Regions from separate parts of the Arthrobacter sp. zg-Y1171 genome, predicted to be linked through region 2. Evidence: predicted binding sites of a transcription regulator. Region 2 holds the regulator's gene; each other region holds the start of a gene.
What was found. Region 2 encodes LexA, which represses DNA repair genes until DNA is damaged. Its sites were predicted from a motif close to TCGAACANNTGTTCGA; they were not measured.

Region 1: a site for LexA is predicted at 8,228-8,243, ahead of uvrA (excinuclease ABC subunit UvrA). Genes of this name have one in related genera too.
Region 3: a site for LexA is predicted at 4,944-4,959, ahead of N2L00_RS09235 (DUF6504 family protein). Genes of this name have one in related genera too.

The regions. Positions count from the first base shown of each region.
Region 1 is NZ_CP104264.1:1,733,389-1,743,919, reverse strand. It holds gene yvcK (uridine diphosphate-N-acetylglucosamine-binding protein YvcK) at 1-694, opposite strand, end outside; gene rapZ (RNase adapter RapZ) at 694-1,593, opposite strand; gene uvrC (excinuclease ABC subunit UvrC) at 1,675-3,681, opposite strand; gene N2L00_RS08125 (1-acyl-sn-glycerol-3-phosphate acyltransferase) at 3,795-4,463, opposite strand; gene N2L00_RS08120 (HAD hydrolase-like protein) at 4,450-5,148, opposite strand; gene uvrA (excinuclease ABC subunit UvrA) at 5,297-8,200, opposite strand; gene N2L00_RS08110 (GntR family transcriptional regulator) at 8,348-8,764, opposite strand; gene N2L00_RS08105 (ABC transporter ATP-binding protein) at 8,774-10,531, opposite strand, start outside.
Region 2 is NZ_CP104264.1:1,200,069-1,210,599, forward strand. It holds gene hflX (GTPase HflX) at 1-111, shown strand, start outside; gene N2L00_RS05600 (ATP-dependent DNA helicase) at 104-2,149, shown strand; gene lexA (transcriptional repressor LexA) at 2,259-3,065, opposite strand; gene N2L00_RS05610 (LysM peptidoglycan-binding domain-containing protein) at 3,527-3,973, shown strand; gene N2L00_RS05615 (histidinol-phosphate transaminase) at 4,081-5,181, shown strand; gene hisB (imidazoleglycerol-phosphate dehydratase HisB) at 5,301-5,918, shown strand; gene hisH (imidazole glycerol phosphate synthase subunit HisH) at 5,915-6,553, shown strand; gene N2L00_RS05630 (hypothetical protein) at 6,562-6,720, shown strand; gene priA (bifunctional 1-(5-phosphoribosyl)-5-((5-phosphoribosylamino)methylideneamino)imidazole-4-carboxamide isomerase/phosphoribosylanthranilate isomerase PriA) at 6,743-7,492, shown strand; gene N2L00_RS05640 (SseB family protein) at 7,495-8,343, shown strand; gene N2L00_RS05645 (MFS transporter) at 8,377-9,687, shown strand; gene N2L00_RS05650 (DUF1844 domain-containing protein) at 9,796-10,224, opposite strand.
Region 3 is NZ_CP104264.1:1,979,365-1,989,895, forward strand. It holds gene thrS (threonine--tRNA ligase) at 1-1,014, opposite strand, end outside; gene N2L00_RS09230 (DNA polymerase III subunit alpha) at 1,090-4,515, opposite strand; gene N2L00_RS09235 (DUF6504 family protein) at 4,536-4,847, opposite strand; gene N2L00_RS09240 (hypothetical protein) at 5,162-5,629, shown strand; gene N2L00_RS09245 (MDR family MFS transporter) at 5,640-7,244, opposite strand; gene N2L00_RS09250 (MDR family MFS transporter) at 7,275-8,957, opposite strand; gene N2L00_RS09255 (DUF2776 family protein) at 9,228-10,271, shown strand; gene N2L00_RS09260 (tyrosine-protein phosphatase) at 10,282-10,531, opposite strand, start outside.

The DNA of each region.
Region 1 (10,531 bases), 530 kb from region 2:
GGTGCGGCAGGACCGACGTGTACCAGGAGCCGGGTCCCAGGACCACCCAGTCGGCCAGGTCGATTGCTTCCAGCGCGGCCGGGCACGCCGGCGCGTCGACGGGCAGCAGCCGGACGTCGCTGACGTTGCTGCGGGCACCGGCAGCGGCGAGGCTGGCCTGGCCGCTGATGGTCTCGAACAGGTCTCCGTCGGCGGTGCGCCGAAGGACGTCGCCTTCAATGGTCAGCGGCAGGGTGGACATCGGCAGTACCTGGCCGCGGGCACCCAACAGGGCGCCGGCCCACTGGAGTCCGGCGACGGGATCCCCCAGCAGCTCCCAGAGCGTGACAATCAGCAGGTTGCCGAGGGCATGGTCGTCCAGGGAACCTTCGACACCGGGCTGGGACCGGAAGCGGTGCTGCATGACGTCGCGCCAGGTGCGCCCCCAGTCAGTGTCGTCGCAGAGCGCCGCCAGGGCCATCCGCAGGTCCCCGGGCGGAAGGACGCCCAGTTCCCGGCGGAGGCGGCCGGAGGAGCCGCCGTCGTCCGCCACCGTAACGATGGCCGTGAGGTCGGTGGTGAGCAGGCGGAGGGCCGAGAGGGAGGCGGACAGCCCGTGGCCGCCGCCGAGCGCGACGATCGATCCGCTCCCGCTCCCGCTCTCACGCCCCTTCCCCTCGGGAATCAGGGGCAGGGGTCCGGTGAGGAAGGACATTACTCGCGCCCCAGATCCCGGTGGTGGGAGCTGACCGTTACGTGCGGAAGCTGGGCCAGTCGCTTGGCCAGTTCCTCCGTGACGGCCACGGAGCGGTGCTTGCCGCCGGTGCAGCCGACGGCGATCGTGGCGTAGTGCTTGTTTTCCCGGCGGTAGCCGTCAATGACGGGCTCCAGGGCGTCCACGTAGCGGTCCAGGAACTCCGCGGTGCCCTTGGCCTGCAGGACGTAGTCGCGGACGTCTTCGTCCAGTCCGGTGTGCGGGCGCAGCTGCGGAACCCAGTGCGGGTTGGGGATGAAGCGGACATCGGCGACGTAGTTCGCGTCCACCGGCAGTCCGTATTTGAAACCGAAGCTCATCACGTTCAGGCGCAACACAATCGGGCCGGACTCCGTGAACAGCTCCGTGACGGCGGTGGCCAGTGCGTGGACATTGAGCTTGGAGGTGTCCAGGACGATGTCGGAGGACTCCCTCAGCTCCGTCAGGACCTCGCGTTCGGCGGCGATGCCGTCCAGGATGCTGCCGTCGGCCTGCAGGGGATGCGGGCGGCGTCCCTGTTCAAAGCGCCGGACCAGGGTGGAATCATCGGCGTCGAGGAACAGCAGGCGGTAGGTGACGCCGGCGGCGCGCAGGTTGCGCAGGGCTTCGCGGATGTCCTGGAAGAGTTCCTTGCTGCGGACGTCGACCACCACGGCCAGCTTCGGGATGGACTGGGGCATCCGGGAGACCAGCTCGGTGAGGGTGCCGAGCATCATCGGAGGCAGGTTCTCGACGACGTACCAGCCGTGGTCTTCCAACGCATTGGCGGCGGTACTGCGCCCGGCACCGGACATGCCCGTGACTACGAGCAGCTCCGATTCCTCCGGTTTGACTACGGTCAAGCCGTCCTCTTGCGTCATTACTGTGATCCCATCCTGATTGTCCTGCTTTTCGAAGAACTCCGAACGGTTCGAAGCCGACACGCCGGTTCCCAAGCCTAACTAAGTTTCCAGGATTTCGCCGGTGGCCATATTGACCGCCGGAACTCCCGCCGTTTCCTTGTCCGCCAGGCGGCTGCGCAGGTTGGCGGCCATGGCCGGGCCGATGCCCGGCACCTCCAGGAGTTCCTCCTCGGTCGCGGCACGCAGTTTCTTCACGGAGCCGAAGTGCTTGAGCAGCGCCTGCCGCTTGGACGGTCCCAGTCCGGGCACCTCATCGAGCAGGGACGCAGTCATGGACTTGCCCCGCTTCTGCCGGTGGAAGGTGATGGCGAAGCGGTGCGCCTCGTCCCGGACGCGCTGGAGCAGGAACAAGGCCTCGGAAGCGCGCGGGAGGATCACCGGGAAGTCACTGTCCGGAACCCAGACCTCCTCCAGGCGCTTGGCCAGTCCGACCACCTGCACATCGGTGATGCCCAGATCCGCGAGGGCCTTCGATGCCGCCGCGACCTGGGGCTGGCCGCCGTCCACCACCACCAGGTTCGGCGGGTAGGCGAACTTTGCCTTGGGCGCCGGGGTCAGGGTGTCCGTCAACGGCTGGACATCGCCGTTGCCGCCGCGCTCGTCCGGCAGGTCCACCGGGGCATCCGGATCGGCGGCGGGATCCGCGTTCTCCGCAAGGTAATTGCGGAAACGGCGGGAAATGACGTTGTACATGGAGGACGTGTCGTCCCGGGCGGCGTCGCCGGTGATCGAGAACTTGCGGTAGTCCGATTTCTTCGGCAGGCCGTCTTCGGCCACCACCATGGAGGCCACCACATTGGTGCCCTGTACATGGGAAATGTCGTAGCACTCGATGCGCAGCGGCGGCGAGGGCAGGTCCAGGGCCTCCTGCAGTTCCTGCAGGGCGGCGGAGCGGGTGGTGATGTCCCCGGCCCGGCGGCTCTTGTGCAGCCGCAGGGCATCCGCGGCATTGCGGGCAACGGTTTCCATGAGGGCCTTTTTGTCTCCGCGCATGGGCACCCGGATGTCCACCCGGGCGCCGCGCAGCCCGCCCAGCCACTCGGCCAGCTCCTCCGCGTCCGGCGGCAGCACCGGGACGAGGACCTGCCGTGGAATGCGGTCGGTCGAGTTCGCCTCGCCGTAGACCTGCTGGATCAGGTGCTCCACGAGGTCGGCGGTGTCGTTGTCCTCGACCTTTTCCACCACCCAGCCGCGCTGGCCGCGGATGCGTCCGCCGCGGACATGGAACACCTGGGCCGACGCCTCGAGTTCGTCCTCCTCCAGCGCGAATATGTCCGCGTCCGTGTCTTCGCTGAGGACCACGTTGTTGCGTTCGAAGACTTTCCGCAGGGCCGAGATGTCGTCGCGGAGCCGGGCGGCGGTTTCGTAGTCCAGTTCGGCGACGGCGGCCTGCATCTCCTTCTCGAGGCTGGAGATGAAGCGCTTGCCCTCGCCGGCCATGAAGTCGCAGAGTTCCGAGGCCAGCTCGCGGTGGTCCTCGGGGCTGATCCGTCCGACGCAGGGGGCGGAGCACTTGTCGATGTAGCCGAGCAGGCACGGCCTGCCCGTGCGCTCTGCGCGCTTGAAGACGCCGCTGCTGCAGGTCCGGACGGGGAAGACCCGGAGGAGCGTGTCCAGGGTTTCGCGGATGGCCTTGGCCGGATAGAAGGGCCCGAAGTAGCGGGTGTCCTTGCGCCGGTCCCCGCGCATGACCTGGGCCCGGGGGTACTTCTCCCCCATGGTCACGGCCAGGTAGGGGTAGGACTTGTCGTCCCGGAACATGATGTTGAACCGGGGGTTGAATTCCTTGATCCAGGTGTATTCCAGCTGCAGCGCTTCGAGCTCGGTGCCGACCACCGTCCATTCGACACCGGCCGCGGTATGCACCATGGCCCGGGTCTTGGGCATCAGACCGCGCGGGTTCGCAAAATAGGAGTTCAGGCGGGAGCGGAGGTTCTTCGCCTTGCCCACATAGATAACCCGGCCGTGCTCGTCCCGGAAGCGGTATACGCCCGGTGCCGTGGGGATCTCCCCTGTTTTCGGCCGGTAGGTTGCTGGATCTGCCACCTCTCCATCCTACGTTCGCCTTTCGCCTGCCCCGGACGGCGGCATGGGGTTTCGCGCGGCGCTGAACGGTCCGGCCCGCTTCGGGTGCCGGTACGCGTGTTTACCGGGTACGGCTACCCCTCCGGCCGGTTCCGGTTGTAGCTGTCCGAGCGCTCCTGTCCGCTGAGCTCGGCGATGGCGTCCATGACGCGGTCAGTGGCCTGGCGGCGGGCCGGCAGCGCATGCTCCGGACCGGTCTTCTGGAAGTACAGCGGCTGCCCCACCTTCAGGGCGAAGTGTCCGGGCTTGACCGTTTTCTTGCCGGCGGGCTGCAGTTTGTCGGTGTCGATGAGCCCCACGGGCACCACCGGCGCCCCGGAGGTCAGGGCCAGCCAGCCCACGCCGGTGCGTCCGCGGTAGAGCAGTCCGTCGCGTGAGCGGGTGCCTTCGGGGTAGATTCCGACGCCGCCGCCCTCCTCAAGGATGTCCAGCAGGGTCTTGAGTGCCGCAACACTGGCGGCCTGCTGGTCGCGCTGCACCGGAATGGATCCCACGCCTTCGAAGAAGCTTTTCATCGCAAGCCCCTTGAGGCCGGTCCCGGTGAAGTATTCGGCCTTGGCGAAGAAACCCACGCGGCGCGGCAGCAGGGCCTGGACCAGGACGCTGTCCAGGAAGGACTGGTGGTTGCAGGCGACGATGAACGGGCCGTGGGCGGGAACGTGCTCGAGTCCGGTGATCGTGGGCCGGCACAGACCGGCGACAAGCCCGCGGGTGCTTGCCCGGGTCAGGTTATAGAGAACCATTCAGTGCCGCTCCGTTCTGCGCATAGGCCAGCACAGCATCGGCCAGTTCTTCCGCGGTGTCAACGACGACGGCGGCCCCCGCCGCGTCGAGCTCGCCGTCGGCAGCGAAGCCCCAGGAGACTCCGATGCAGTCGATTCCGTTGGCGGCGGCGCCCTCGACGTCGTGCCGGCGGTCGCCGATCATGACGGCCCGGTCGAAGGTGCCCGCGTGCCGCTCCAGAGCGGCACGGATGATGCCGGCTTTCCCGTTGAGCGCGGCGGCGGCCTGCTCGTCGGCGGGTGAGCCGTGAACGGAAGCAAAGAGGCTGTCCATGCCCTGCACCTCCAGGAGTTCCACCGCCAAGTGCCCGGGTTTCTGGGTGGCCACGGCCACGGTGTGTTCCGTGCGCAGTTTCTCCACCAGTCCGCGGATGCCCGGGTAAGGCCGGCTCTGTGCCATGCCCGCCTCCCGGTAACCCTGCCGGTAGTGGCGGATCACCGCTTCCAGGCGGTCCCGGGGAACGCCGGCAATGTCACGCAGGGACGTCACCAGGGACGGGCCGACCATCCGGAACAGGTCCGCCTCTGACGGCTCCGGCAGCCCGCAGGCGGTGAGGGCGGAACAGATGCCGCCCGTAATGGCACCGGCCGGATCAACCAGCGTTCCATCGAGATCGAACAGCACCAAAAGCCGGGGAGAAGTCACGGGCCTAAGTTTGGCATATCGGGGCGGCCCAAGGGAAAAAGGTATGCCCGGCGGCGCATATCTCCCGGGTGCGTTTTGCCCGCGCGACGGGACCGGGCATGCCGAAGGCCGGCGCCGCCCCCTCGGGCGGCCACCGGCCTTCATTGGACTACGGGTTGAGGATCTCCGCCAGGAACGTCGCGGTGTGGCTGCCTTCCACCTTGGCAACCTTCTCCGGGGTGCCGGAGGCTACCACCTTGCCGCCGCCGGTACCGCCGTCGGGGCCGAGGTCGATAATCCAGTCGGCGCTCTTGATGACGTCCAGGTTGTGCTCGATGGTGATCACGGTGTTGCCCTTGTCCACCAGTCCCTGCAGCACTTCCAGCAGCTTGCGGACGTCTTCGAAGTGCAGGCCCGTGGTGGGCTCGTCGAGGACGTAGATGCTGCGGCCGTTGGACCGCTTCTGCAGTTCGCTGGCGAGCTTCACGCGCTGCGCCTCGCCGCCGGAGAGCGTGGTGGCGGGCTGGCCCAGCCGGACGTAGCCCAGGCCCACGTCCACCAGCGTGTTCAGGTGCCGGGAAATGGGACCGAAGGCGGCGAAGAACTCTGCCGCCTCTTCGATCGGCATGTCCAGCACCTCGGCGATGTTCTTGCCCTTGTAGTGCACCTCCATGGTTTCCCGGTTGAACCGGGCGCCGTGGCACACCTCGCAGGGAACATAGACGTCGGGCAGGAAGTTCATTTCGATTTTCAGCGTGCCGTCGCCGTGGCAGGCCTCGCAGCGGCCGCCCTTGACGTTGAAGGAGAAGCGGCCCGGCAGGTAGCCGCGCACCTTCGCTTCGTTGGTCTCGGCGAAGAGCTTGCGGATGTGGTCCCAGACGCCGGTGTAGGTGGCCGGGTTGGACCGCGGGGTCCGTCCGATCGGGCTCTGGTCCACGTGGATGACCTTGTCCAGCTGCTCCAGGCCCTCCACGCGGGTGTGCCGCCCGGCCACGTGCTTGGCACCGTTGAGCTTGTTCGCCATGGTCCTGTAGAGGATGTCGTTGATCAGCGTGGACTTGCCGGACCCGCTGACGCCCGTCACGGCGGTGAAGACGCCCAGCGGAACATCTACGTTCAGGTTCTGCAGGTTGTTTTCCCGCGCTCCGACGATCTTCAGCTGGCGGGACTTGTCCACCTTGCGCCGCTTCGCCGGGATTTCGATCTTCTTCCGGCCGGACAGGTAGGCGCCCGTGATGGAGCGCTCGTTGGTGAGCAGCTCGGCCAACGGTCCGGAGTGCACCACCTCGCCGCCGCGCTCTCCGGCGCCGGGGCCGACGTCGACAATCCAGTCCGCTTCCTGGATGGTGTCTTCGTCGTGTTCCACCACGATCAGGGTGTTGCCCAGGCTGCGCAGCCGGATCAGGGTGTCGATCAGGCGCCGGTTGTCCTTCTGGTGGAGGCCGATGGACGGCTCATCCAGGACGTACAGCACGCCCACAAGCCCCGAACCGATCTGCGTGGCCAGGCGGATGCGCTGGGCCTCGCCGCCGGACAGCGTGGCTGCCGGGCGGTTCAGGCTCAGGTATTCGAGGCCGACGTCGAGCAGGAAGGTCAGGCGGGCCTGGATTTCCTTCAGCACCTGGTTGGCGATCTGTGCTTCGCGCCCGGTGAGGACCAGGGTGTTGAGGAAGTCCGCGGCTTCACGCAGCGGCAGGGCGCTGATCTCGGCAATGTTGCGGCCGTTGATCAGCACGGACAGGGACGCCGGGTTCAGGCGCGCTCCCCCGCACTCGGGGCAGGCGATTTCCCGCATGTACTCCTCGTACCGGTCGCGGGCGTGGTCCGATTCGGTTTCCCCGTGCTTGCGGTGGATGTACTGGATGACGCCTTCGAAGCCGGTGCTGTACTTGCGTTCGCGGCCGAAGCGGTTCCGGTACTGGACCACGACCTTGTGGTCCTTGCCGTGGAGCACTGCCTCGCGTGCCTTGGCCGGCAGCTTCTTCCAGGGGGTGTCCATGGAGAAGCCCATGTCCTTGGCCAGGCCGTCGAGCAGCCGGTTCCAGTACTCGGTGGTGGCGGTGCCCAGGGACCACGGGGCGATGGCGCCCTCGGCCAGGGACTTGGAGGGGTCCGGAATGATCAGGTCCTCATCGACTTCCAGCCGGGAGCCGATGCCGGTGCAGACCGGGCAGGCTCCGAACGGGTTGTTGAAGGAGAAGGACCGCGGTTCGATTTCGTCGATGGCCAGCGGGTGCTCGTTCGGGCAGGCCAGGTTCTCGGAGAAGGTGCGGGTGCGTCCGCTGCTGTCCTCGGGGAGGTCGACGAAGTCCACCACCACCCGGCCGTCGGCCAGGCCGAGTCCGGTTTCCACCGAGTCCGTGAGCCGCTGCCGGATACCGTCCTTGGCCACCAGGCGGTCCACGACCACTTCGATGTTGTGCTTGTACTGCTTGCCAAGCTTCGGCGGATCGGACAGCTGGACCTGCTTGCCGTCCACCCGGGCACGGGAGTAGCCCTTGGCGGCGAGTTCCTTGAACAGGTCGACGAATTCGCCCTTCCGGCCGCGGACCACCGGGGCAAGGATCTGGAAGCGGGTTCCTTCTTCCAGTTCGAGGAGCTGGTCCACGATCTGCTGCGGGGTCTGCCGGCTGACGGGCTCGCCGCAGACGGGGCAGAAGGGGCGGCCCACACGGGCCCAGAGCAGGCGCATGTAGTCGTGGATCTCGGTGATGGTTCCCACCGTGGACCGCGGGTTCTTGCTGGTGGACTTCTGGTCGATCGAGACGGCGGGCGAAAGCCCCTCGATGAAGTCGACGTCGGGCTTGTCCACCTGGCCGAGGAACATGCGCGCGTAGGCGGACAGGGACTCGACGTAGCGCCGCTGTCCCTCCGCGAAGATCGTGTCGAACGCCAGGGAGGATTTGCCCGAGCCGGACAGGCCGGTGAACACGATCATGGCGTCCCGCGGCAGGTCCAGGTCAACGTTGCGGAGGTTGTGCTCGCGCGCACCTTTCACTACCAGGCGGGAAAGGTCATTGGCTTTATGCGGCACGAACGTGGTGTCAGCCGTCGGAAGAGTCGATTTAGGCACGTTTTCCACTGTAGTTCAAACGCCGATTCGAAGAAGTATTCGACCCCCCGGGTTTCGCCGCGGGCGAAGCGGAACCGGTGCGGGGCTCCCTGGCTGCATGGCCTTGGAGCGATCCGAAACCCCGCAAACCGGAGGCTACGTGGCCGTTTAGCCCAGCGCCGCCCGCAGGAGGGACACGGCGTCGTCATCCGAGACGCCGTTGGCCCGCACCGCCGCGGCATAGGCGGCGGCAGCTTCGGCCACCCGGCCGCGGCCGGTGTCGCCGCCCGCCGCGACAACGGTGCCGGCGCGGGACCGCGTGGTGACGACCTGCGCCTGCTCCAGCTCGCGGTAGGCCTTCGCCACCGTGTTGACGGCCAGTCCGAGGTGTCCGGCCAGGGCACGCACCGGTGGAAGCCGGGTTCCGATGGCGAGGCGCCCCTCATTCACGGCGTCCAGGATCTGCAGGCGCAGCTGTTCGTAGGGCGGGACCGAGCTGGAAGCGTCAATCCGGACCCCTGCCAGCACACCGGCGTCGTTGCCGGCGGAGGTCGGTGCGGTTACGGGGGTTGTGTCAGGCGTCATGGTGCAATGCTAGTGCCCGGCCGGATCGGCAGGCGCCGGCATGTCGTCCTCCGCCCCTGCATCCTGTGCCGGCTCGGCGAACTGTGAACGGTAGAGCTCGGTATAGAACCCCTCGGCCTCCAGCAGCGCAGCATGGGTTCCCTGCTCCACGATCTGCCCGTCCCGCACCACCAGGATGATGTCCGCGTCCCGGATGGTGGACAGGCGATGGGCAATCACGAAGCTAGTGCGGTCCTGCCGCAGGGCGTTCATCGCCAGCCGGATGGCGATTTCGGTGCGGGTGTCCACGGAACTGGTGGCCTCGTCCAGCACCAGGATGGACGGGTTTGAAAGCCAGGCCCGGGCGATTGTCAGCAACTGCCGCTGGCCCTGGCTCAGCGCCCCGCCGTCGTACCCGAGCACGGTGTCGTAGCCCTCCGGCAGGGACCGGACGAAGTGATCCACATGGGTGGCCTGCGCCGCCTCAACGATCTGCTCCTCGGTTGCATCGGGTGCGCCGTAGGCCAGGTTCTCCCGCACCGTGCCCTCGAACAGCCAGGCGTCCTGGAGCACCATGCCGATGTGGCCGCGCAGTTCCTCGCGGCGGAGCCGGGCAATGTCGATGCCGTCGATGGTGATGCGGCCCGCGTCCACCTCGTAGAAACGCATCAGCAGGTTGACCAGGGTGGTCTTGCCGGCACCGGTGGGACCCACGATGGCCACGGTCTGCCCGGGCTCCGCGGTGAAGGACAGGTTCCGGATCAACGGCGCATCGGGGCTGTAGCTGAAGGAGACATCCTCGAAGGCCACCCGCCCCCGCACCGCCTTCAGGTGCTCGGGCCGGGAGGGGTCCGGCTGCTGTTCCTTCGCGTCAAGGAGGGCGAACACCCGTTCGGCGGACGCGACGCCGGACTGGAGCATGTTGATCAGCCCGCCAAGCTGTCCCAGCGGCTGGCTGAACTGGCGGCTGTACTGCACAAAGGCCTGCACGCCGCCGATGGACAGCTGCCCGTTGGCGACCTGCAGTCCGCCGACCACCGCCACGGCCACGTAATTCAGGTTCGAGATGAACGTCATGGCCGGCATGATGATGCCCGAGACGAACTGGGCCCGGAAGGCGGAGCGGTACAAGCGGTTGTTGGTGGGGGCGAAGCCTTCGATGATCCGCTCCTGCTGGCCGAAGGCCTTCACCACGTCCTGCCCGGTGAACATTTCCTCGATATAGCCGTTTACCTCGCCGGTGGACTTCCACTGGGTCTTGAACTCTGCCTGCGAGCGCCGGGCAATGAGGACGGTGACCAGTGCAGAGACGGGCACGGTAATCACGGCGATCAGCGCCAGCAGCGGGGAGATGGACACCATCATTGCCAGCACGCCCATGATGGTCAGGACCGAAGTGATGATCTGGGTCAGGCTCTGGGAGAGGGTCTGGGCCAGGTTGTCGATGTCGTTGGTGACCCGGCTGAGGACGTCTCCCCGCGATTGCTGCTGGAAGTGGGACATGGGCAGCCGGAACAGTTTGCCGTCGACGTCGCGGCGCAGCCGGTACATGGCGTTCTGCACAATGCGGGCGGTCACCCGTGCCTGGAACCAGCCGAACGCGAAGGCGGCCAGGTAGATGCCCAGCACGCCGAGCAGGATCCCTGCCAGTCTGCCGAAGTCCAGTCCCTGCCCCGGGACCACGTCCATTGCCGCGAGCATGTCCGCCAGTTCCCGCTCCCCCGAGTCCCGCAGTGCCTGGACCTGGGCGTCCTTGGACACCCCCGCGGGCAGGCCCTGGCCGATGAA
Region 2 (10,531 bases):
GAAGACGCCGAGATCCTCTCCCTGGAGCACGGCGAAGCCGGCACCCAGCTGCATGTGAAGGTTCGCGAAGGGCTGGCAGCAGAGCTGGAGCAGTTCGTGACCCATGGGTAGGAAAGCGCCACAGGGACCGGACCAGGTCCTGGATCTGCTTGACACTGCGGTGGCGGCCATGGGCGGGCAGAACCGGCCCGGCCAGCACGAGATGGCCCGGCAGGTGGCCGAGGCCATCGAGTCCGGCGACCACCTGCTGGTGCAGGCGGGAACGGGTACGGGCAAGTCGCTTGCCTACCTGGTCCCGCTGATTGCGCACGCCTTGGAAAGCAGCAAGCCCGCGCTGGTCTCCACTGCCACGTTGGCCCTGCAGTCCCAGATCGTCGGGCGTGACCTCCCGCGCCTGCTGAAGACCCTGGAACCGAAGCTTCCGCGGGAGGTGGATGTTGCCCTGCTCAAGGGCCGCAGCAACTACGTCTGCGTCCACAAGACCGGCGGCGGATTCCCCGAGGAAGACGAAGCCGGAACACTGTTCCTGCTTGGCGACGAGCAGGCTGTCTCCCATCCCGCTCCCGCCGGCGGGCCCACCTCCGCCCTGGGGCGCGACGTCGTCCGCCTGCAGGAATGGGCGCAGGAAACGGAAACCGGTGACCGGGATGAGTTGCTTCCCGGCGTCAGCGACCGTGCCTGGCGTCAGGTGTCCGTCACCTCCATGGAGTGCCTGGGGGCGCAGAAGTGCCCGGTGGCGGAGGCCTGTTTCAGCGAACGGGCACGGGCCAAGGCCGCCGTCGCCGATCTGGTGATCACCAACCACGCGATGCTGGCCATCAGTGCGTTCGAGGGACTGGCCGTCCTGCCGGACTATGACGTAGTGGTGATCGATGAGGCCCACGAGCTGCAGGACAGGGTTACCGGAGCGGTTACCGGACAACTCTCCGGAACAGTCATTGCCGCGGCGGTCTCCGCAGCACGCAAACACACGTCCGCCACCATGGAGCCGCTTGCCGCTGCCGGCCGGGCCTTCGACTCGGTGTTTGCCCCGGTGCCCTCCGGCCTGCTGGCCGCGGGGCTGTCCGAAGACCAGGAGCTGGTCCTGGGATCCGTGCGTGAAGCCTGCCGCACGGCGCTGTCCGACTCCAAGCCCGAAGGCTCCGACGCCGTCGACGGCGGCCGCCAGATGGCACGCTCGCGCCTGATGGCTGTCCTGGAACTGTGCGAACGGATCCTTGACGCAGTGAATTCAGGGGAGGTGCTGTGGGCGTCGCGTGCCAGCACCTTCTCGCCGGGCACCGGCTACACCGCCCCGGAAGAAGACGCACCACCCACCATCAACGTTGCACCGCTGTCCGTGGCCGGCCGACTGCGCGAAGGCCTGTTCGACGGGCACACTGTGGTGCTGACCTCGGCCACCCTGGCCATCGGGGCGGAGTTCGGCCCGGTGGCCGGGGCCCTGGGGCTGCTGGGTGCCGGTGCACCGAAGTGGACGGGGACCGACGTCGGCAGCCCCTTCGACTACCCGCGGCAGGGTGTCCTGTACGTAGCCAAGGACCTGCCGAAGCCGGGACGCGGCACCTCCCCGGAGCAGCTGGACGAACTGGAGGCGCTGATCAAGGCCTCCGGCGGCGGCGCCCTGGGTTTGTTCTCCTCCCGCCGTGCAGCGGAGGAAGCCGCGGAAGCCCTGCGGAAGCGGGTGGACTTTCCGATCCTCTGCCAAGGCGAATCCACCATGTCCGCCCTGGTCCAGCAGTTTGCCGACGAGGACGAGACCTGCCTGTTCGGCACCATGTCCCTCTGGCAGGGCGTGGACGTCCCCGGCGCCTCCTGCCGGCTGGTCATCATTGACCGGATTCCGTTCCCGCGCCCGGACGATCCGTTGATGACCGCCCGCACCCGGGCGGTTGCCAAGGCCGGGGGCAACGGCTTCATGAGCGTCTCCGCCACCCACGCAGCCGTCCGGCTCGCCCAGGGTGCCGGCCGGCTGATCCGCGCCTCCGGGGATAAGGGAGTGGTGGCTGTGCTTGACTCACGCCTGGCAACCGCGCGCTACGGCAGTTTCCTGCGGGCCGCCCTGCCGCCGTTCTGGTCCACCACCGACCGTTCCGTGGTGCTTCAGGCACTGAAACGGCTCGCCGCGGAACCTGCGGGCGCGAAGAAGTAAACCCCGCCCGGGAAAGGGGATCCCGGAAAGCAAAGAGCAGCGCCGCCGTGTACCGGAGGCGCTGCTTTTGCATGGTCCTTTACGTCCGGCCAGGACGGTCAGCTTGTGCCTAGAGCGAACGCATCACTGAGACGACTTTGCCCATAATGGTGGCTTCGTCACCGAGGATCGGCTCGTAGCGGGTGTTCTGGGGCAGCAGCCAGGTGTGTCCGTTGCGCTGCCGGAAGGTCTTCACGGTTGCCTCGTCTTCGAGCAGGGCCGCGACAATGTCACCGTTTTCGGCGGTGGGCTGGCGGCGGACAACCACCCAGTCACCGTCGCAGATGGCCGCATCCACCATGGAATCGCCCGCCACGCGAAGCATAAACAGGTCGCCGTGCCCTACGAGCTGGCGCGGAAGGGGGACCATCTCTTCGACCTGCTGGTCGGCCAGGATGGGTCCGCCTGCGGCGATCCGCCCGACCAGCGGAACCATCGCGGTGTCGATTGCGGTGGTGAGGTCGGAGACGCTGCCGGAACGTTGCGTGCGTGGGCTGCCGCCGCCGGAGCCGCCCTTTGCTGCACCCTCAGCAGCCTCCACGGTGTTCCCGTCGTCGCCCGCGTTGCCTTTGCCTCGGCGCACGGGAGCATCGCGGAGCAGGAGCGGAACCAGTATCTCCATGGCGCGCGGGCGCTTGGGGTCCCGGCGGATGTAGCCCAGCTTCTCCAACTGGCTCAGCTGGTGCGTAACGCTGGAAAGGCTGGCCAGCCCCACTATGTCGCCGATCTCCCGCATGGACGGGGGATAGCCGTTCGCGTTCACCGAACGCTGGATGGTCTCCAGGATCTTCGTCTGCCGGGCGGTAAGGCCCTTGGTACGTCCTGCCGGCGCGGGCGCGGCAGGGGAGGGGGTGCTGCCATTGGTAACACGGGCCACGTCGGCTTCCCTTCACAGTCGGCCCGTGGACGCGGGCCGGATGGTTCTAGCGGTGTATCTGGTTGGTGCTGCGGTGCTGCGGTGCTGCGTTGCTGAGGTACTGCGGTGCGTTGATTCGATGCAGTGGTTCGATGCGGTGGTCTATCCCGCCAAGCCGTTTTGTCAGTGCCGGATGGTTAGTTGGTCCCAGCCGCTTCCAACAGGTTCAACGCTAGGGGAGCGCAGGCATATTTTCAAACATATATTCGAGCGAGTCTCGACAATGTTCGTAGATAAGTGCTAGAAATGTTCGAGTACAGCTTCGAACATATGTTCGACCCTGAGTAGAAAACGGTCCACCGACACCTCGGCGGACCCACCAGATGTTCGAATGCAGTTTCGAGCCACACTGTTTTCCCGGTGCTTTTTACGGGAGGCGGGGGAATCGGCGGAGCTGCTCTTCGGACCGGAAAGGTATTGACATGTCAGTACACGTACTTCCCCTCACTGCACAGAGCATCACTGCACAGAGCATCACCGCGCAGAGCCTCACCGGATCTTCCCCCGACCGGGCGGCCGGCCCCGCCCGCATGGCCACCACCGCGGACGCCCAGGCATCTGTCCCGCTGCGCCTGACTCGCCGTGGCCGGCTCGTCCTGGTCGGAGCCCCGCTGATGATCGTGGCCGCCGCACTGCTGGCCTTCATCGGATTCTTCACCGCACCGGCCATGGCCTCGGGGGACTCCCCGGAACAGACACACACCATCCAGGTGGGTGTATCCGCCGGGGATTCACTGTGGTCGCTCGCCACCGAGTTCGCTCCGGACCGGGATCCCCGCACCGTGGTCGCCGACATCGTGGAACTCAACAACCTGGCGGACGCCACCGTCCCTGCCGGCAGCCAGATTTACATCCCGGTCTCGCGCTGATCCACCGGCCAGCGCGCTCCGGTGATCCTTACCTGCGTGCCCGTAACAGAGGTGTGCTGGAAGCCCCTCAAATACAACGTCACCGCAGTCCGTCCTAAGCTGTAGAAGTGAACGAACAGCTGGAAAACCTGAACAGACTTCCCCTGCGCGATGATCTGCGGGGCCTGACCCCGTACGGCGCCCCTCAGCTGGATGTGCCCATCCTGCTGAACGTCAACGAAAATACCCACGGACTTCCGGAGCATGTGCGCCGGGCCATTCTGGCCGAGATTGAATCAGTGGTCGCCGGCCTGAACCGATATCCCGACCGCGAATTCACCCTGCTGCGGGAAAACCTGGCCAAATATCTCGGCCACGGACTGGCTGCGGAGAATATCTGGGCCGGGAACGGTTCCAACGAGGTTCTCCAGCAGATCCTGCAGGCGTTCGGCGGACCCGGGCGGACGGCCATGAGCTTCCCGCCCACGTACTCCATGTACCCGCTGCTCGCCAGCGGCACCGGCACCGCGTACGTCACCGGCTCACGGGAGCGGGACTTCTCCCTGACCCCCGAATCGGCTGCGGAGCAGGTCAGGGCACAGGCACCGAATATCGTGATCCTGTGCACCCCAAACAATCCCACGGGTACCGCCCTGGAACTGGACGTGATCGAAGCCGCCTATGAAGCGGGAGAAGCTTCGAACGCCATCGTCGTCGTTGATGAGGCGTATGCAGAGTTTTCCCACGCCGATACCCCCAGTGCGCTGCAGCTGCTCCCTGGCCGGGAGCGGCTGATTATCTCCCGGACCATGTCGAAGGCCTTCGCACTCGCCGGGGCCCGGATCGGCTACCTTGCCGCTGCGCCGCAGATTGCGGACGCCCTGCGGCTGGTCCGCCTGCCCTACCACCTCTCTGCCATCACCCAGGCGACTGCGAATGCTGCCCTCACGCACGCCGATGCGCTCCTCTCCAATGTGGAAGACATCAAGGGCCAGCGGGACCGCATCGTGAAAGAACTGCGTGCGCTCGGACTGGAACCGGCACCGTCGGACGCCAATTTCGTGCTGTTCAGCGGTATGGAGAATCCCCGGGCGGTATGGGAAGGCCTGCTCGAAGCCGGGGTCCTCGTCCGTGACATCGGCATCGAGGGCCACCTGAGGGTCACCGCCGGCACCGAAGCCGAAACCACTGCGTTCCTGACGCGGCTGCGGGAACTGCTCGCTGCCTGAGCGGAAGCCGGGCACCCAGGATGACCCCGGTTTCAGTGAGTCGGGGCGTTCGGGACTAAACTGATGACCTGCCGGGGCTTTGCCTATTGCCCCGCTTCCAATCTTCGTGAAGGAACCCCATGACTGTGGAGACCGCCACCGGACGCACCGCCCGCCTTGAGCGGACCACCAGCGAATCGTCTGTCTTCGTCGAGCTGGACCTGGACGGCACCGGCCGCGCCGATATCAGCACCTCGGTGCCGTTCTATGACCACATGCTGACGGCGCTGGCCAAGCACTCGCTGATGGACCTCACCGTCCGGGCCACCGGCGACACCCACATCGACGTCCACCACACGGTCGAGGACGTCGCGATCAGCATCGGCGAGGCGCTGAAGACTGCCCTGGGCACCAAGGCCGGCATCCGCCGCTTCGGCGAAGCCACGGTACCCTTGGACGAGGCGCTGGCAAACGCCGTCGTCGATATTTCCGGGCGTCCCTACCTGGTGCACTCCGGGGAACCCGCCGGCCAGGAATACCACCTGATCGGCGGACACTTCACCGGATCCCTGACCCGCCACGTGTTCGAAGCCATCACCCTGCACGCCCAGATCTGCCTTCACATGCGGGTCCTTGGCGGACGCGATCCGCACCACATCGTCGAGGCCCAGTTCAAGGCCTTCGCCCGCGCCCTGCGTGCAGCCGTCGAATCCGATCCGCGCGTCGAGGGCATCCCCTCCACAAAGGGAGCACTGTGAGTCCCCGCAACGTCACTGTCCTGGACTACGGATCCGGCAACATCCGGTCGGCTGTCCGCGCCCTGGAGCACGCCGGCGCCAACGTCACGCTCAGCGCCAAGCCTGACGATGTGCTGAACGCCGATGGGTTGGTGGTGCCCGGTGTTGGAGCCTTCGCGGCGGTAATGCAGGGCCTCAAGGACGTGGACGCGATCCGCATGATCGGGCGCCGCGTAGCCGGCGGCCGGCCGGTCCTGGGTATCTGCGTAGGCCTGCAGGTCCTCTTTGACGAAGGCGTGGAACACGGTGTCCGGACCAAGGGGATGGGCGAATGGCCCGGCGTGGTCGAGCGGCTGGCCGCCGACGTCGTACCCCACATGGGCTGGAACACCGTGACTCCGCCCGAAGGATCGGCACTGTTTGAGGGCATCGAGAACGAGCGGTTCTACTTTGTACACAGCTACGGGGTGCAGAAATGGGACTTCGACGTCACCCAGCCGGCCATGCGCCCGCCGCAGGTGACCTGGGCGGACCACGGCGGCCCGTTCATCGCCGCGGTGGAGAACGGCGCCCTGTCGGCCACCCAGTTCCATCCGGAAAAGTCCGGTGACGCCGGTGCGGCGCTGCTGAACAACTGGCTGAAGACCCTGGGCTAGGCACCGATATGTGGAGCGTTATCCTCATGGGCCTGGCCGGACTGCTCATCGGAGGTGCGGTTTCCTTCCGCAGCCAGGGCATGTCCAAAATCATCGTTATCAGTTTCTGGGTCCTGGCCGGAATGGCCCTGCTGGGCGCGTACCTGCTGACCCTCGACCTCTCCTGACCCCACCACCGAAAGCATCCAAATGCCCTTCAGCGAAACCCCTGTCCTTGAACTGCTGCCCGCCGTAGACGTAGCGGACGGCCAAGCCGTGCGACTGGTGCAGGGCGAGGCAGGCAGCGAGACCAGCTACGGCGATCCGCTGGACGCAGCCCTGGCCTGGCAGAACGACGGCGCCGAATGGGTCCATCTCGTGGACCTCGACGCGGCGTTCGGGCGCGGCTCGAATCTCGACCTGCTCAGCCGTGTGGTGAAGTCCCTGGACATCAAGGTGGAACTGTCCGGCGGGATCCGGGACGACGAGTCGCTGGAAAAGGCACTGGAGCTCGGTGCCGCCCGGGTCAATCTGGGAACCGCGGCACTGGAGAACCCGGGGTGGACCGCCAGCGCCATTGCCCGCTACGGCCAGGCCATCGCCGTCGGCCTTGACGTGCGCGGCACCACCCTCGCCGCACGCGGCTGGACCCAGGAAGGCGGGGACCTCTGGGAGGTCCTGGCCCGGCTGGAAGAGGCCGGCTGTGCCCGCTACGTGGTTACCGATGTGACGAAGGACGGCACGCTGCGCGGACCCAACCTGGAACTGCTCCGCGAGGTACTGAAACGCACCGACCGTCCGGTGGTCGCCTCCGGCGGCATCTCCAGCCTCGATGACCTGGCCGCGCTCCGGGAACTGGTTCCGCTGGGGCTCGAGGGCACCATTGTTGGCAAGGCGCTCTACGCCGGCGCGTTCACTTTGCCCCAGGCCTTCGACGTCGCCGGGCACCCGGAACGCTAGGTATGGCAGCACGCGAACTACCGGGCCACATTGCGGCGGCCCTTGCCGGCGCCGGCGGCCCCACCGATTCGGCGGGCCGGCCGTGGTCCGGACGGGACCTGGCCGGCGAGGGAAACCCGCTGCACAACTTCGACTCAGACAACGGGCAGACCGACGCAGGGTACGCGGCGGCCCTGGCGAAACTGATTGCCGGGAGCGGAAGCGAAGCGGAAGTCGTAGCCTCCCTGGCCACGGCCCGCGTCTTCGTGCCGATCATCGCCGTGCTGGGGGAGGAAGCCGAATCCGACCACGGGCTGACCGCGGACAAGCAGGCCGATATGGCGCTTGTGACGCTCAACGCCCCGGACGGCCGCAAGGCGCTGCCGGTGTTCACCTCGGTGGACGCTTTGGAACACTGGCATCCCGAAGCCCGGCCGGTTGCGGTCTACGCCAACCGTGCCGCACTCTCAGCCGTCGCCGAAGACGCCCAGCTGCTGGTTATCGACCCGGGAGCCGAGTTCACCTTCGTGGTGCGGCGCCCGGCCATGTGGGCCCTGGCCCGGCAACAGGAGTGGGTGCCCTCCTATGCCGACGCCGGCCTCGTCGCGGCGGCCGAAGCCGCCGCCGGGCCGGACCCGCGGATCCTGGCCGTCACCCTCCAACAGGGGCCGGGGACCGCGTCGCGGACCGCCGCCGGTACTCCGGTGGCCGGGGGAGGGGCCGGTCCTGAGCTTAGAATGGTGCTTCAGCTAGCGCCCGGACTTGATCCGCAGGACGTTTCTGCCCTGGCGGCCGGACTGCAGCAGCGCCTGACTGCCAACCCCGAGTTTGTTGAGCGCGTGGATTCACTTGACCTGAAGATCACGCGCTGACCCGTCCGGCGTAGCCGCCAGAAGAGAACTGCCGTGAATTTTGGCCTGTACCGCGAGATGCTGCGGATAGCTCCTATCCGCCGTGTCCTGCTCATCGGGATGATCGCCCGTTTCCCGCATTCCGCCGCCGGCGTGCTGCTGACCCTGCACGTGGTCAACACCATGGACAAGGGCTACGCGGCCGCCGGCGCGGTAGCCGCCGTCGTCACCATCGGCATCGCAGTGGGTGCCCCCTGGCGGGGCCGCCGCGTGGACACCGTGGGCCTGAGGCGTGCCCTGATTCCCTCGGTTATTGCCGAAGCTGTCATCTGGAGCCTTGCTCCGCACGCCAGCTTCGAATGGCTGCTGGTTCTGGCGCTGATCGGCGGTGTGTTCACGCTTCCGGTCTTCAGCGTGGTGCGGCAGTCGCTGGGCGTCCTGGCCACCGGCGAACAGCGGCGCACCGCGTTTGCGCTGGATTCCATCGCCACCGAGCTTATTTTCATGATGGGCCCTGCCCTGGGCGCGGTAATAGCAACTCGCTCGTCCGTCATCGGACTGACCGCAGTAGGGGTGTCCGCCGCAGTAGCGGGACTGCTGCTGATCTGGTTCAACCCGCCCACCCGGACCGCGGAACCCCGGAACGCCGTGACCGCCGCAGACGAGCAGGATGCCGCTGCGGCCGCCGCGGTCGCCGTGGCCCCGGCAAACGTGCAGGAAGCACCGATGGAGCTCACCGGTGCGGGGCTGCCGGACGGGCCGCAGAACCTGTTCGGCAGGCTGCGAAACGGCCTCGCGGGGAACTTCGGCTGGTTCACCCCGAGCGTGGCCGTGGTCTTTGCCGTCGCCGTCGGCGCCGGCCTGCTGCTGTCGAGCACCGACGTCGGCATGGTGGCGCTGGTGGAAGCAGGCGGAAACCCGTCAGAGGTCGGCATCGTGTTCGTGGCGTGGTGCGCAGCCTCCGCTGTCGGCGGGATTCTCTACGGTGCCATGAACCGGCGGATCTCGCCGATGCTGCTTCTGCTGGCCATGGCCGTCCTGACCATGCCGATGGCTTTTGCCACCAGCACCCTCAGCCTGGCGCTGCTTTCCATCCCCGCAGGCCTGCTCTGCGCACCGGTGCTGTCCTCGGCATCCGAGCGGGTTGCCGACCTCGTGTCGGAGGAACGGCGGGGCGAAGCGATGGGTTGGTACGGCTCGTCAATGACCGCCGGCACCGCACTGGGTGCGCCGGTGGCAGGTCTGGCCATCGACGTCATAGGCCCCTGGTCCGGCTTCCTGATGGCCGGCGGCGCCGCATCGGTGCTGGTGCTGGTGACGCTTACGGTCCGATGGTTCGCCCGGCGCACGGCTCCGGTCAGCTAGCTTCCGGGCACGAAAAAGCCCGAAGGGCCTGCCGCGGATTCCGCGGTACCGGCAGCTGCCGGCATCAGGCCCTTCGGGCATTCAATGGTGTGGGGGAGGAGGGAAGTCCTAGCTGACGGGACCGGTGAACTTTTCGCCCGGACCCTTGCCCGGGGCATCCTGGATAACGGAGGCTTCCCGGAAGGCCAGCTGCAGGGAACGCAGTCCATCGCGCAACGGACCGGCATGCTGGCTGCCGATCTCCGGAGCGGCGGCGGTGACGAAACCGGCAAGGGCGGTAATCAGCTTGCGGGCCTCGTCCAGGTCCTTGAGCTCCTCGGCGTCATCGCCTTCGGCCAGGCCGCACTTCACGGCTGCTGCGCTCATCAGGTGCACGGCCGCCGTCGTAATGACTTCGATGGCCGGCACCTCGGCGATGTCGCGCATCTGCTCGACGACTTCCTGCTGTGCTGCTGCCGCAGATTCGGACTCTGCTGATGTTCCCGGGAAGGAGTGGCGGGTTGCCTCGCCTGCCGGATTGCTCTGTGGGGTACTCATACTGGTAAGCTTGTCACAGACCGACTGGTTGTCGTTACTTTCAATGCCCATCACGGGCGGGATGAAAATCACACTTTCCTCCTGGAAGCCTACGGCGCCGGTATGCAAGCGGAGACCCCTCCCACCCGCGTCAGCCTGACCGCCCTCGTTGGCGGCAGAGTTGCCGGGTTCAGGTCGGCCCCGGACGGGCTGCAGTATTACTGCGGTTTATTCCGGGAGCTAACTGCCTTCGAACTGGCTTCGGAGCAGTTGCTGCCGACCCCCTACAGGGCCTTCGATTGCGCTTGCAATTGGAGGCCTTCTTCAT
Region 3 (10,531 bases), 780 kb from region 2:
GGGAGGGAACATCCCGTCGCGGTACCAGTCCAGGTGGCCGGAAACCTCGTACAGGTGGCCCTTGGTGATGTGCGGGGTGTAAACGAACTCGTAACCGGCCTCGGTGTGGCGCTGCCGGGAGTAGTCCTCCATGGCCTTGCGGATGATGCCGCCCTTGGGGTGGAACACCGGCAGGCCCGAACCCAGCTCATCCGGGAAGGAGAACAGATCCAGTTCGGTGCCCAGCTTGCGGTGGTCGCGGCGCTCGGCTTCGGCCAGGCGCTCCTGGTAGGCCTTCAGTGCGTCCTTGGTGGGCCAGGCGGTGCCGTAGATGCGCTGCAGCTGCTGGTTCTTCTGGTTGCCCAGCCAGTAGGCGGCGGCGGAGCGGGTCAGGGCGAAGGCGTTGGAGATCAGTTTGGTGTTGGGCAGGTGCGGGCCGCGGCACAGATCGCACCAGACGACGTCGCCGGACTTGCGGTCCACGTTGTCGTAAATGGTGATCTCGCCGGCGCCGACCTCGATGCTCGCACCTTCGCCGGCTTCCTCGGCGCCGTCCTTCTTGCCCAGCAGTTCAAGCTTGTACGGCTCGTTCTTCATGGCTTCGCGGGCTTCGTCTTCGCTGACCACGCGGCGGGCAAATTTCTGGTTCGAGTTGATGATCTTCTGCATCATCTTCTCGAGGGTCTTCAGGTCCTCCGGCGTGAACGGCTCGGCAACGTCGAAGTCGAAGTAGAAACCGTCCTTGATGTACGGGCCGATGCCCAGCTTGGCATCCGGACGCAGCTGCTGCACGGCCTGGGCCATGACGTGCGCGGTGGAGTGGCGCAGGACATTCAGTCCGTCTTCGGACTCAATGGTGACGGATTCCACGATGTCGCCCTGCTCCAGCGGCGTATCCAGGTCCTTGAGGACGGAGTGCACGCGCATCACGACGACGTCGCGGCGTTCGAAGAAGAGCTGAGCACCAGTGGTGCCAGTATCCACCGTGGTCTCTTCGCCGTCGACGATGAGGGTGAACTTCTCTGGCACTGACACGGTTGTCTCCTAGATTTCGTTGTACGGCGTCTGCTGCACGGCCTGGACACGGCCGCACTTCCGCCCGTACCGATGTTATCCGCTGCGCTTGGACCCCACCAACATGCCGCGCGGGCTGCCGGGTTTCGGAAGCGAGTCCGTGTCCGCCAGATTCCATGCTTCGAGCGCCTGGAGGCTGATGCCCCGCGGGCCGGTGCGGCGGGTCAGCCCGCGGACCAGCAGCAGTTCCGTGCCGAAAAGCAGCGGACCGGATTTCTCCTGCGCCTCGTGGAAGAACGTGCAGTCGATGCAGCCCGTGCCGTCGTCGAGGCTGATGAACACCACCCGGCGTCCCCCGCGCATGGGAGGCGTCTGCGTGGCCACCCGGATCCCGGCAACCAGCACCTCGGTCCCGTTGCGCAGGTCCATCAGTGCTTCCGCGGGCGTGACGCCCAGCCCGCGCAGCAATGGACCGTAGCTTTCCATCAGGTGCGCACTCACGTCCACGGACAATAGGTCCAGTTCGGTGCGGACCTTTTCCCGCAGCCCCGGTTCCGGCAGGTGGTGGTGCAGGTTCGCCAGCTCGGTATCCCCCAGCGGCAGGGCCAGCTGCCCGGGAATAGGATCGTGCTTCCGGGACGCGGACTTTGCCGGCGCGGCGTCGAGGTACTGGATCAGGTCCGCACGGCTGCCCTCGGAGCCGGTCTGCTTGCTGAGCGAATCGAAGGCACCGAGCTGCGCCAGCCGGCGCAGGGTGGGCCGGGAGACCTTCGCGCGTGCCCTCAGGTCCGCCAGGGAGTCATAGGGCTGCCCGGCGGCAATGCGCTTTAGCTCGACGGCGGACAGCCCGTAGATCCCGGCCAGGGACAGCCGGATCCCCAGCCGGCCGTCGTCGAGCCGTTCCACCCGGTAGGTTTCGCCGCTGCGGTTGATGTCCAGGGGCAGGATGGGGATGCCCATCCGCCGGGCCTCGGCGACGAGCAGCCGGCGCGGGTACATTCCGGGATCGTGTTCGAAGATGCCCGCGAGGAACGCCGCCGGGTGGTGTGCCTTCAGCCATGCCGACTGGTAGGTGGGCACAGCGAAGGCCGCGCCGTGGGCCTTGCAGAAGCCGAAGCTGCCGAAGGCCTTGAGCGTGTCCCAGACCTTGTCGATGGTCTCCTGCGTGTAGCCGCGGGCGGCGGACTTGCTGCGGAAGTATTCCTCTACTCCGGGCTCAGCGGATTCGTTGCCCAGCAGGCGGCGCAGTTCGTCCGCCTTCGCCAGCCCGCAGCCGGTAAAGACGTTCAGCGTCCGCAGCACCTGCTCGTGGAAAACCGTGACGCCGTGGGTTTCGGCCAGCACCGGGCGCAGTGCCTCGTGCGGATAGACCTCCGGGGAGAAACCGTGCCGGTGTTCCAGGAACGGCCGGACCATGTCGGATTTCATCGGCCCGGGCCGGAACAGGGAAATGTCGATGATCAGGTCATTGAACTCGCGCGGCGCCAGCTTGCCCACCAGCTCGCGCTGTCCCGGGGATTCGATCTGGAAGCAACCCAGGGTGTGCGTGCTGCGGATGAGTTCGTAGGTGGGTTCGTCGTCGAACGGCACGGCGTCGAGGTTGATCCGTCCGTCGGGTTCAACGAACTCCGGGTCCGGCTTCTCCGGCCCGTCCCGATGCTTCCCGGCGGCAATGACCTCTTCACGGGAGGAGTGCACACGCACTACTTCGCGGACGGCAAAGGCCATGGCGCTCTGCATCCGCACACCCAGCACGTCGAGTTTGAGCATGCCCATGGGGTCCATGTCGTGCTTGTCGAACTGGGACATGGGCAGGCCCAGGCCGCTGGGCTGCACGGGGGTGCGGTCCAGCAGGGAGGTGTCCCCCAGGATCACTCCGCACGGATGCATGGAAATGTGCCGGGGCAGCCGGTCCAGGCGTTCGGTGAGGTCCACCAGCAGGTCCAGCTGCTGGTTCTTTTCCACCTGGCCGGAGAATTCGCGCAGTTCGGGCTTTTCGGCGAGCGCCTCGCGGAAGTTGCGGGCCGAGAAACGCCATAGCTGTTTAGCCACAGCGCCGATTTCCTCCTCGGGCATGCCCAGCGCCAGTCCGGCGTCGCGCACCGCTCCGCGCGCCCGGTAGCCGTTCTGCATGCTCATCAGCGTGACCCGTTCGGAGCCGAAGCGTTCGAAGATGCGGTGATAAACGTTGTGCCGCTCGGCGCTTTCCACGTCTATGTCGATGTCCGGCAGCGTGGAGCGGTCCCGGGAGAGGAAGCGTTCAAAGATCAGGTCGTGGTCCAGCGGGTTCACGTGGCTGACGCCCAGCAGGTAGTTCACCAGCGAGGAGGCCCCCGACCCCCGGGCCGCGGCGCGTACCCCCATTCCGGTGATCATGGCGGAGACTTCCGCAACGGTGAGGAAGTACGAGGCGAAGCCCAGCCGCTCGATGATGCCCAGCTCGTGTTCGAGCCGGTTGCGCAGTTCCACCTCGGCAATCGAGTCCCGGGCGCGCAGCCTGCGGGTAATCCCCGCCTCGCAGCGCTGGCGCAGTTCGATCATGGGTTCGGCCTCGATGCCGATCACCGAGGCTTCGGGTACCACGGGCTGCTTCCAGCCCATATCCGCCACGGGGTCTATCCGGCAGCTATCCGCGAGCGCCGCAGTGTCGGCCAGCATCCGTGCCGCTCCCGAGGAACCGTAGCCTGCCTCGGAGCTGATCTCGCGGGCCAGCGCCGTCATCTCCCGTGCCCCCTTGAGCCAGCCCTGCCCGTTGGGCTGCCGGTCCGGAAGATGGGAGAGGGAAGTCAGCGAGCGCGCGGCGTCGAGCACGTCAGCGGTGGCGGCTCCATCCTCGTCCACGTAGCGCACGGCGTTGGTGAGGATGCCTGGCACGCGCATCTCATCGGCCAGCCGGAACATGCGTACGGCGTGGGCAAGGCTGAGGTTCTCCCCCGGGGCGGACAGATGGGTAACCACCTCGACGGCGAGCGCCCGGGCAGGGATCAGCGAGCGCCAGCGGCCGAACAGGGTGCGGGCAACGGCGTAGCTGCGGCTGCGCATGGCCTGGCCGACGTCGGACTGCGGGCCGACGAGGACGGTCAGGACCGGTGCGGCCTCCACATCGGAGACACCTTCCCCTGCTCCTACGCCACGGACGTACCCTGCGAGCTGCTCCATGGTGACGCCTACCGGTTTGCCGGCGCGTGCCCGGGAGGCGGAGGTGGCGGCGTGCGCGGCGGAGATCAGCCGGCACAGGGCACGGTAGCCCGCTCCCCCGGTATGCCCGTGGGCGAGAATGACCACCCGTCCCGTGACGGCGTTGCTGCCATCCAGCACGGCCAGGTCCACGCCCACGATGGGATCGATGCCCGCCTCCATGCACGCACGCAGATGCTTGACCGTTCCATAGAGCCCGTCCCGGTCGGTGCAGGCGAGCGCATCCGCACCGTCGGCCGCTGCGGCCTGCGCCATCTCCTCCGGCCAGGACACCCCGTAGTGGGCGCTGAACGCAGTGGCTGCGTGCAGGTGGGTAAAGCTCATTGCTTAGGCACTGTCTTCCATTAGGCACTGTCCCTCAGGGCATCGTGGATGCGGATCAGGCGCCAGCGGTTGCTGCGGACATGGTGCGAGATGTCGAGGGTGCGCAGGTCGGAGCGGTCATTGATCCGGGCCTGGACCCGCCAGATTTCGGTATCCACCAGCCCGGCACCGTGCCCGCGTTCGGCGCGGGTTTCCTCTTCCCACCAGTTGCGGCGTTCATACCAGCGCACCGGGTCCGCTCCCACCTTGTAGGTGCGCCCGCCCCAGATAAGCCGGAGAGGCTGGCCCGCGGGCGAGCACACCACCTCGATTGCTTCGCTGAAGGTACCCATTCAGCTTCCTCTCCGCCCATGGATGCATGCACGCCGCACACGCACCAACCCACTGGTTTATCCATTGGTTCACTTGGTTATCAGTTGGCAACTAATTCGAACATATGTTCGAACAGCTCCGCCACCAGTGTACGACCAGCCGGGGACAAACGGCACCACTCGGGGATGGACGGAAAGGGAGATCCGCTCTGGCACTGCGGGAGCCAGGTGCGCCGCTGCCGGCGTCGGTGCCCACATGGGGCACACTGTTCCCAGACAACTGGATTCGGCGCAGAAGCCGGGGTCCGGGCAGTTTTATCGAATGGGGGCCTAACATGACGGCAGACAGCAACACACCACCTAATGGACGGCAGCAGCCGGAACCGTGGAATCCGTTCGGGCAGGAGCCTGAACCGCCGCACTTTAATCCATATGCGCAGGACGTCCTGCCTGCGGATCAGGGCCCGTTTCCTCCCGCAGCCGGCCCCAAGCCGACACGGTTCAGCGCAGCGGCAATCATTGGAATGGTCCTCGTGACGATCGTTTGGGCGATCCTCATCCGCCCTCTTGTCAACTTCGCTACCTGGAACTTCCCCGATTTGGGGGACTCAGTGTTTGACCTGTTCATCTATTCCGGGTTGGCCATACTGCTCGGAGGAGTGGTGGGATTCAGCGTGGCGCTCGCCAAGGGGAACAAGAAGCTTGCAGCCCGCCTCTACATCATCCCCTCCCTGATTTGGCAGGGAGGCATCCTGGCTGCACTTCTCCTGCTGGTGATCGCCTTTCTCAGTTATGACGGCTGACACAGCCCGCTTAGCGGTCCGCTTCTCCGCTTACCCGCGCCGTGGTGGACAACGGCGTTTCCCGGATGAACAGGCACAGCACCAGGGCAACGGCCACGATGGGCACACTGAGAAGGAAAATGGGAGGCAGGGCCTGCCCGAAGGCCGCAGCGATGAAGTCCTGCGCCGGTGCGGGGAGTCCGCGGAGCATGGCCGGGCTCAGCGAATTGATGTCCCCGCCGAGGGCAGTCCCGGCCCCCGGCGGCGCCGCTGCAATCTCATTGCCCAACCGGTGGATGAAGATCGACCCGAACAGCGCGATCCCGAACGAGGCGCCGATCTGGCGGAAATAATTCGCTGCGGAGATGGCCGCGCCCATATCCCTGCCCGGCACGCTGTTCTGCACAATCAGCACCAGGTTCTGCATCAGCATTCCCAGCCCGAGTCCCATCACCAGCATGCCAAGAGCGGTGAAACTGTATGCGGTGGTGTCTGAGATCCGGGAGAGCAGCACCAACCCGGCGATGATCACCGCACAGCCCAGCACCGGGTAGATCTTGTACCGGCCGGTGCGCGAAATCAGCTGCCCGGTGCCGATGGAGGTCAGCAGCAGCCCGCCCATCATGGGCAGCATCATCAGGCCCGACTGCGTGGCGGTGGCCCGGTTGACCATCTGCAGGAAGGTGGGCAGGTAGGAGATGGTGGAGAACATCGCGATGCCCACGGCGATGCCCACCAGCACCGGCAGCAGGAAATTCCGGCTGCGGAACAGGTCCAGCGGAAGGATGGGTTCCGCTGCCCGCCTCTCCACCAGGACAAATGACGTGCCGGCCGCCAGCGTCACCACGGCCAGGGCAAGAATCTGCGGACTTGACCAGGCGTAGGTGGTGCCGGCCCAGGTGGTGAGCATCACCAGGGCGGCGCTCGCGAGCGCAAGCAGTCCGGCGCCTGCGTAATCCAGTTTCGGGCGCCTGCCGCGGGGTTTGGGCAGATGCAGCGAAGAGACGACGACGGCGAGCGCCACCGCGCCGATGGGCAGGTTGATGTAGAACACCCACCGCCAGGACCAGGCATCAGTGATCCAGCCGCCCAGCAGCGGACCGCCCACGGACGCCAGCCCGAAGGCCGCCCCGATCAGGCCCATGTACTTCCCGCGCTCCCGCGGGGAAACCAGGTCTCCGAGGATGGCCTGCGCCCCGATCATCAGCCCGCCGCCGCCTACCCCCTGCAGCGCACGGAACCCGATCAGCTGGCCCATGTTCTGCGCCAGTCCGGACAGGACCGAGCCGGCGAGGAACACTACGATAGCGAAAATGAAAATGCTCTTGCGGCCGAACAGATCGCCGAGCTTGCCGTAGATCGGCAGGCCGATGGTTGCCGCCAGGATATACGCGGTGACCACCCAGGACAGATGCTCCAACCCGTTCAGGTCCCCCACGATGGTGGGCAGGGCCGTAGCGACGATGGTTTGGTCCAGGGCTGCCAGCAGCACCGAGAGCACCAGACCCGTGAAAACCGGCACGAGGTTCCGCTTCGGTTCCTCGCCCGGGGCAGCCGCCACCCGGTGCTTCGGCAGGCCGGTCCCGGAGCGGGCCGCGGGCGCCGCGGTGCGCGGCGTTATTGCTCTGTGGGACATGGCGGGTTTCTTCTCTTCTCGGTTGGCGGCCTACGTTGCGTCCACGTCCACCCGCGCCGTCCTGGACAACGGCTGCTGCACCAGGAACAGCGTCAGGACAAAGGCCGCCCCCAGGATCGGCACCCCGAGCAGGAAGATCGGCGGCAGCGCCTCGCCGAACGCGGATTTGATGAAGTCCTGCGCCGGTGCGGGCAGCGCCCGGATCTTGTCCGGGCTGATCGAATTGGCACCGCCCGACGCCGCATCGCCGGCTCCGGGCGGTGCCGAGGCCAGCTGGTCGTTCAGCCGGCGGATGAACAGGGAACCGAAAAGGGCAATCCCCAGGGAACCGCCCATCTGCCGGAAGTAGTTGGCGGTGGAAACCCCGGTACCCATGTCCTTGGCCGGGACGCTGTTCTGCACAATCAGCACCACGTTCTGCATCAGCGCCCCGATCCCCAGTCCCAGCACGAACATGCCCAGCGCGGTGAGGGAATACGGCGTCGTGCTGGAGATGCGTGAGAGCAGCAGCAGGCCGCCGACCATGGTGAGGGACCCGAGTATCGGATAGATCTTGTACTTGCCCGTGCGGGAGATCAGCTGCCCCGTCCCGATCGAGGTGGTGAGCAGCCCCGCGGTCATCGGGAGCATCATCAGCCCGGACATAGTGGGACTGGCTCCGTTGACGATCTGCAGGAAGGTCGGCAGGTAGGCAATGGACCCGAACATGGCCAGCCCCACCGCCAGCCCCACCAGTGTGCAGATCAGGAAGTTGCGGATCCCGAACAGGCGCAGCGGAAGTATCGGTTCGGACGCGCGCAGTTCCACCGGAATGAAGATGGCAACGGCGACGGCGGCCACCGCTCCCAGCGTAAGGATCGTGGGCGAGGTCCAGGCGTAGTTGTTGCCGCCCCAGCTGGTCAGCAGCACCAGGGCCGCGCTGCCGACCGCAAGCAGTGCGGCACCGGCATAGTCCAGCCGGATCCCCTTGCGTTCGGACCGCGGCAGGTGCAGGGCGGTGATGATGACCGCGAGCGCCACCGCACCGATGGGCAGGTTGATGTAGAACACCCACCGCCAGGACCAGTAATCGGTAAGGTAGCCGCCCAGCAGCGGTCCGCTGACGGAAGCGATGCCGAACGCCGCCCCGATCATTCCCATGTACTTGCCGCGCTCGCGGGCGGGCACAATGTCGCCGATGATGGCCTGCGCACCGATGATCAGCCCGCCGCCGCCTACGCCCTGGATGGCCCGGTAGGTGATGAGTTCGGCCATGCTGTGCGCCTGCCCGGACAGGGCGGACCCGCCCAGGAACACCACGATGGCGAAAATGAAGATGTTCTTGCGCCCCAGCAGGTCCCCGAGTTTCCCGTATATCGGCAGCCCGATCGTGGAGGTCAGCAGGTAGGCGGTGATCACCCAGGACAGGTGGTCCATGCCCTGCAGGTCCCCCACGATGGTGGGCAGCGCGGTGGCGACGATGGTCTGGTCCAGGGCCGCAACGAGCACCGCCAGCATCAGCCCGGCGAATACGAAGGCGATCCGGCGCCGCGAGTGCCCGCCTCCCGCCTCGGCGCTGCCCTGCGCTCCGGCACCGCCCGGCGGAGGCGTTGACCGCGCCTGCGGGGAATGGGCCACCAGGGGGACGGCGTTGACCGGCGCTCCCATGGCTCCGGCCATACCTGCTATCGGATGGGTGGCTGCGGTTCCGTGGGGCGTAAACCGGTCGGCCATGCACTCCTCCTTGGAAATTTCGGCCGGATGATGGCAGTCCGGTTGGAACTTCCATTCGACGCCCGCCGTCCTGCCAAGTCAACGGTCGGCGGCGGCCATCCCTGCCGCCGGTGCCAGCCGGCGTCGTGGCTGTGGAGGGCGCTAACTTCCATAGTCCGGGAGCGACTCCCTGCCCCGGCGTTGTTCCGCGGTCAGGACAGGCGCAAACTGGCACTAAACGCGGACCGGCCAAGATGTCGAAGCCGCACGGGCTCACCTTCGGGGTACGCCATGAACCGTACGATAAGTGTCATTTTCCGCGTCATACCGCTAATCATGGGCGCTGTCTGTCTGTCCTTTGGCCTCTACATCCTGGCCGGGCCTGACGATGCCAATCGGTTTGTCGCCGGACACGTCAACGTCGGGCTGACCGCAATCTGTTATGCACTGTTCACTACGGCGGCCACCATCATCAGGCAGCTCATCAACCGCTATGGGCGTGTTTGGGCGATCATCCTGCCGCTCTCCGGCTACGTGGCTGCTGCCGCCGCCATCCTCTGGGGCATCGTTCTGGCCAACCGGGACAACACCGCGGAGAACCTCACGGCGGGCTTCGTTGTGATCGGCATCGGCTTCGTCGCCGCGTGCGTCAGCACCGTCGCGGCCGCGTCCACAAAATTCACGCTCATCCAGTCAGCACAGTTACTCGAGCCCCAGGGCGGCCCGCCGGAAGGTGCTCACTCACGCGCCGTCGGCGCCGTGCTGCTCGCAGTTCCGGTGGTGTCCGCCGTCGTCGGTTTCTCCCTTGCGATCGGCCTGTTGGTGCGCGGAGATACTCCCGGATTCGTTGCCGGCCACGTCCTGATCGGACTGTCGGCAATCTGCACGGCGCTGATCGCCCTGGTCGCGAGCATCGTGCGCCAGGTGCGCAACGAATTCAGCGACGGCGAACGTTCCGCCTGGCCCTGGCTTGTCGCTGCCGCCGGCACGATCAATGTGCTGCTCGGACTATTCGTGCTGTTCATCTCACACGAACCCTATCGGCTGGCCCCGGGATGTGTGCTGATCGGCCTCGGGCTGATCTGCTTCAGCATCCTGTCGAAGGTGCTGTTGCTCGCCCTCGTCTGGCGTCGCACGTTTGCCCTGGCCAACCGCATCCCGCTGATGCCCATCGGAACAGCGCTCACCTGTCTGTTCTTCGCAGCGTTCCTCTTTGAAGCCGCAGGCACAGACCCGGCGTTCTTTGTCCCCGCGCACGTGCTGGTTGGGCTCGGAGCTGTCTGCTTTACGCTCTTCTCAATCGTGTCGATCCTCGAAGCGGGAACGTCGGAGTAGCAGAGCAGCGTTAAGGCCGGGCGGTAACTGCTCCCCGCCAGGTGCGGATGCCGGTGCGGACTGCTTCCGGCAGCCCGGCGTCGTCAAAGAGCCCCTGCAGCGAAAAGCCGTCCACCGCCGCACGGAAGGCACCGTCCATGCTGGTTCCGTGCCCGGCGCACAGTATTTCGCTCTCTGCCTCCGGATTGGGCCGTCCCGTTGCTGCTGCGAAGGCGTCCGCGTTGCGGACGGTTTCGAAGTAGTCCTCCCGGATCTCCTCC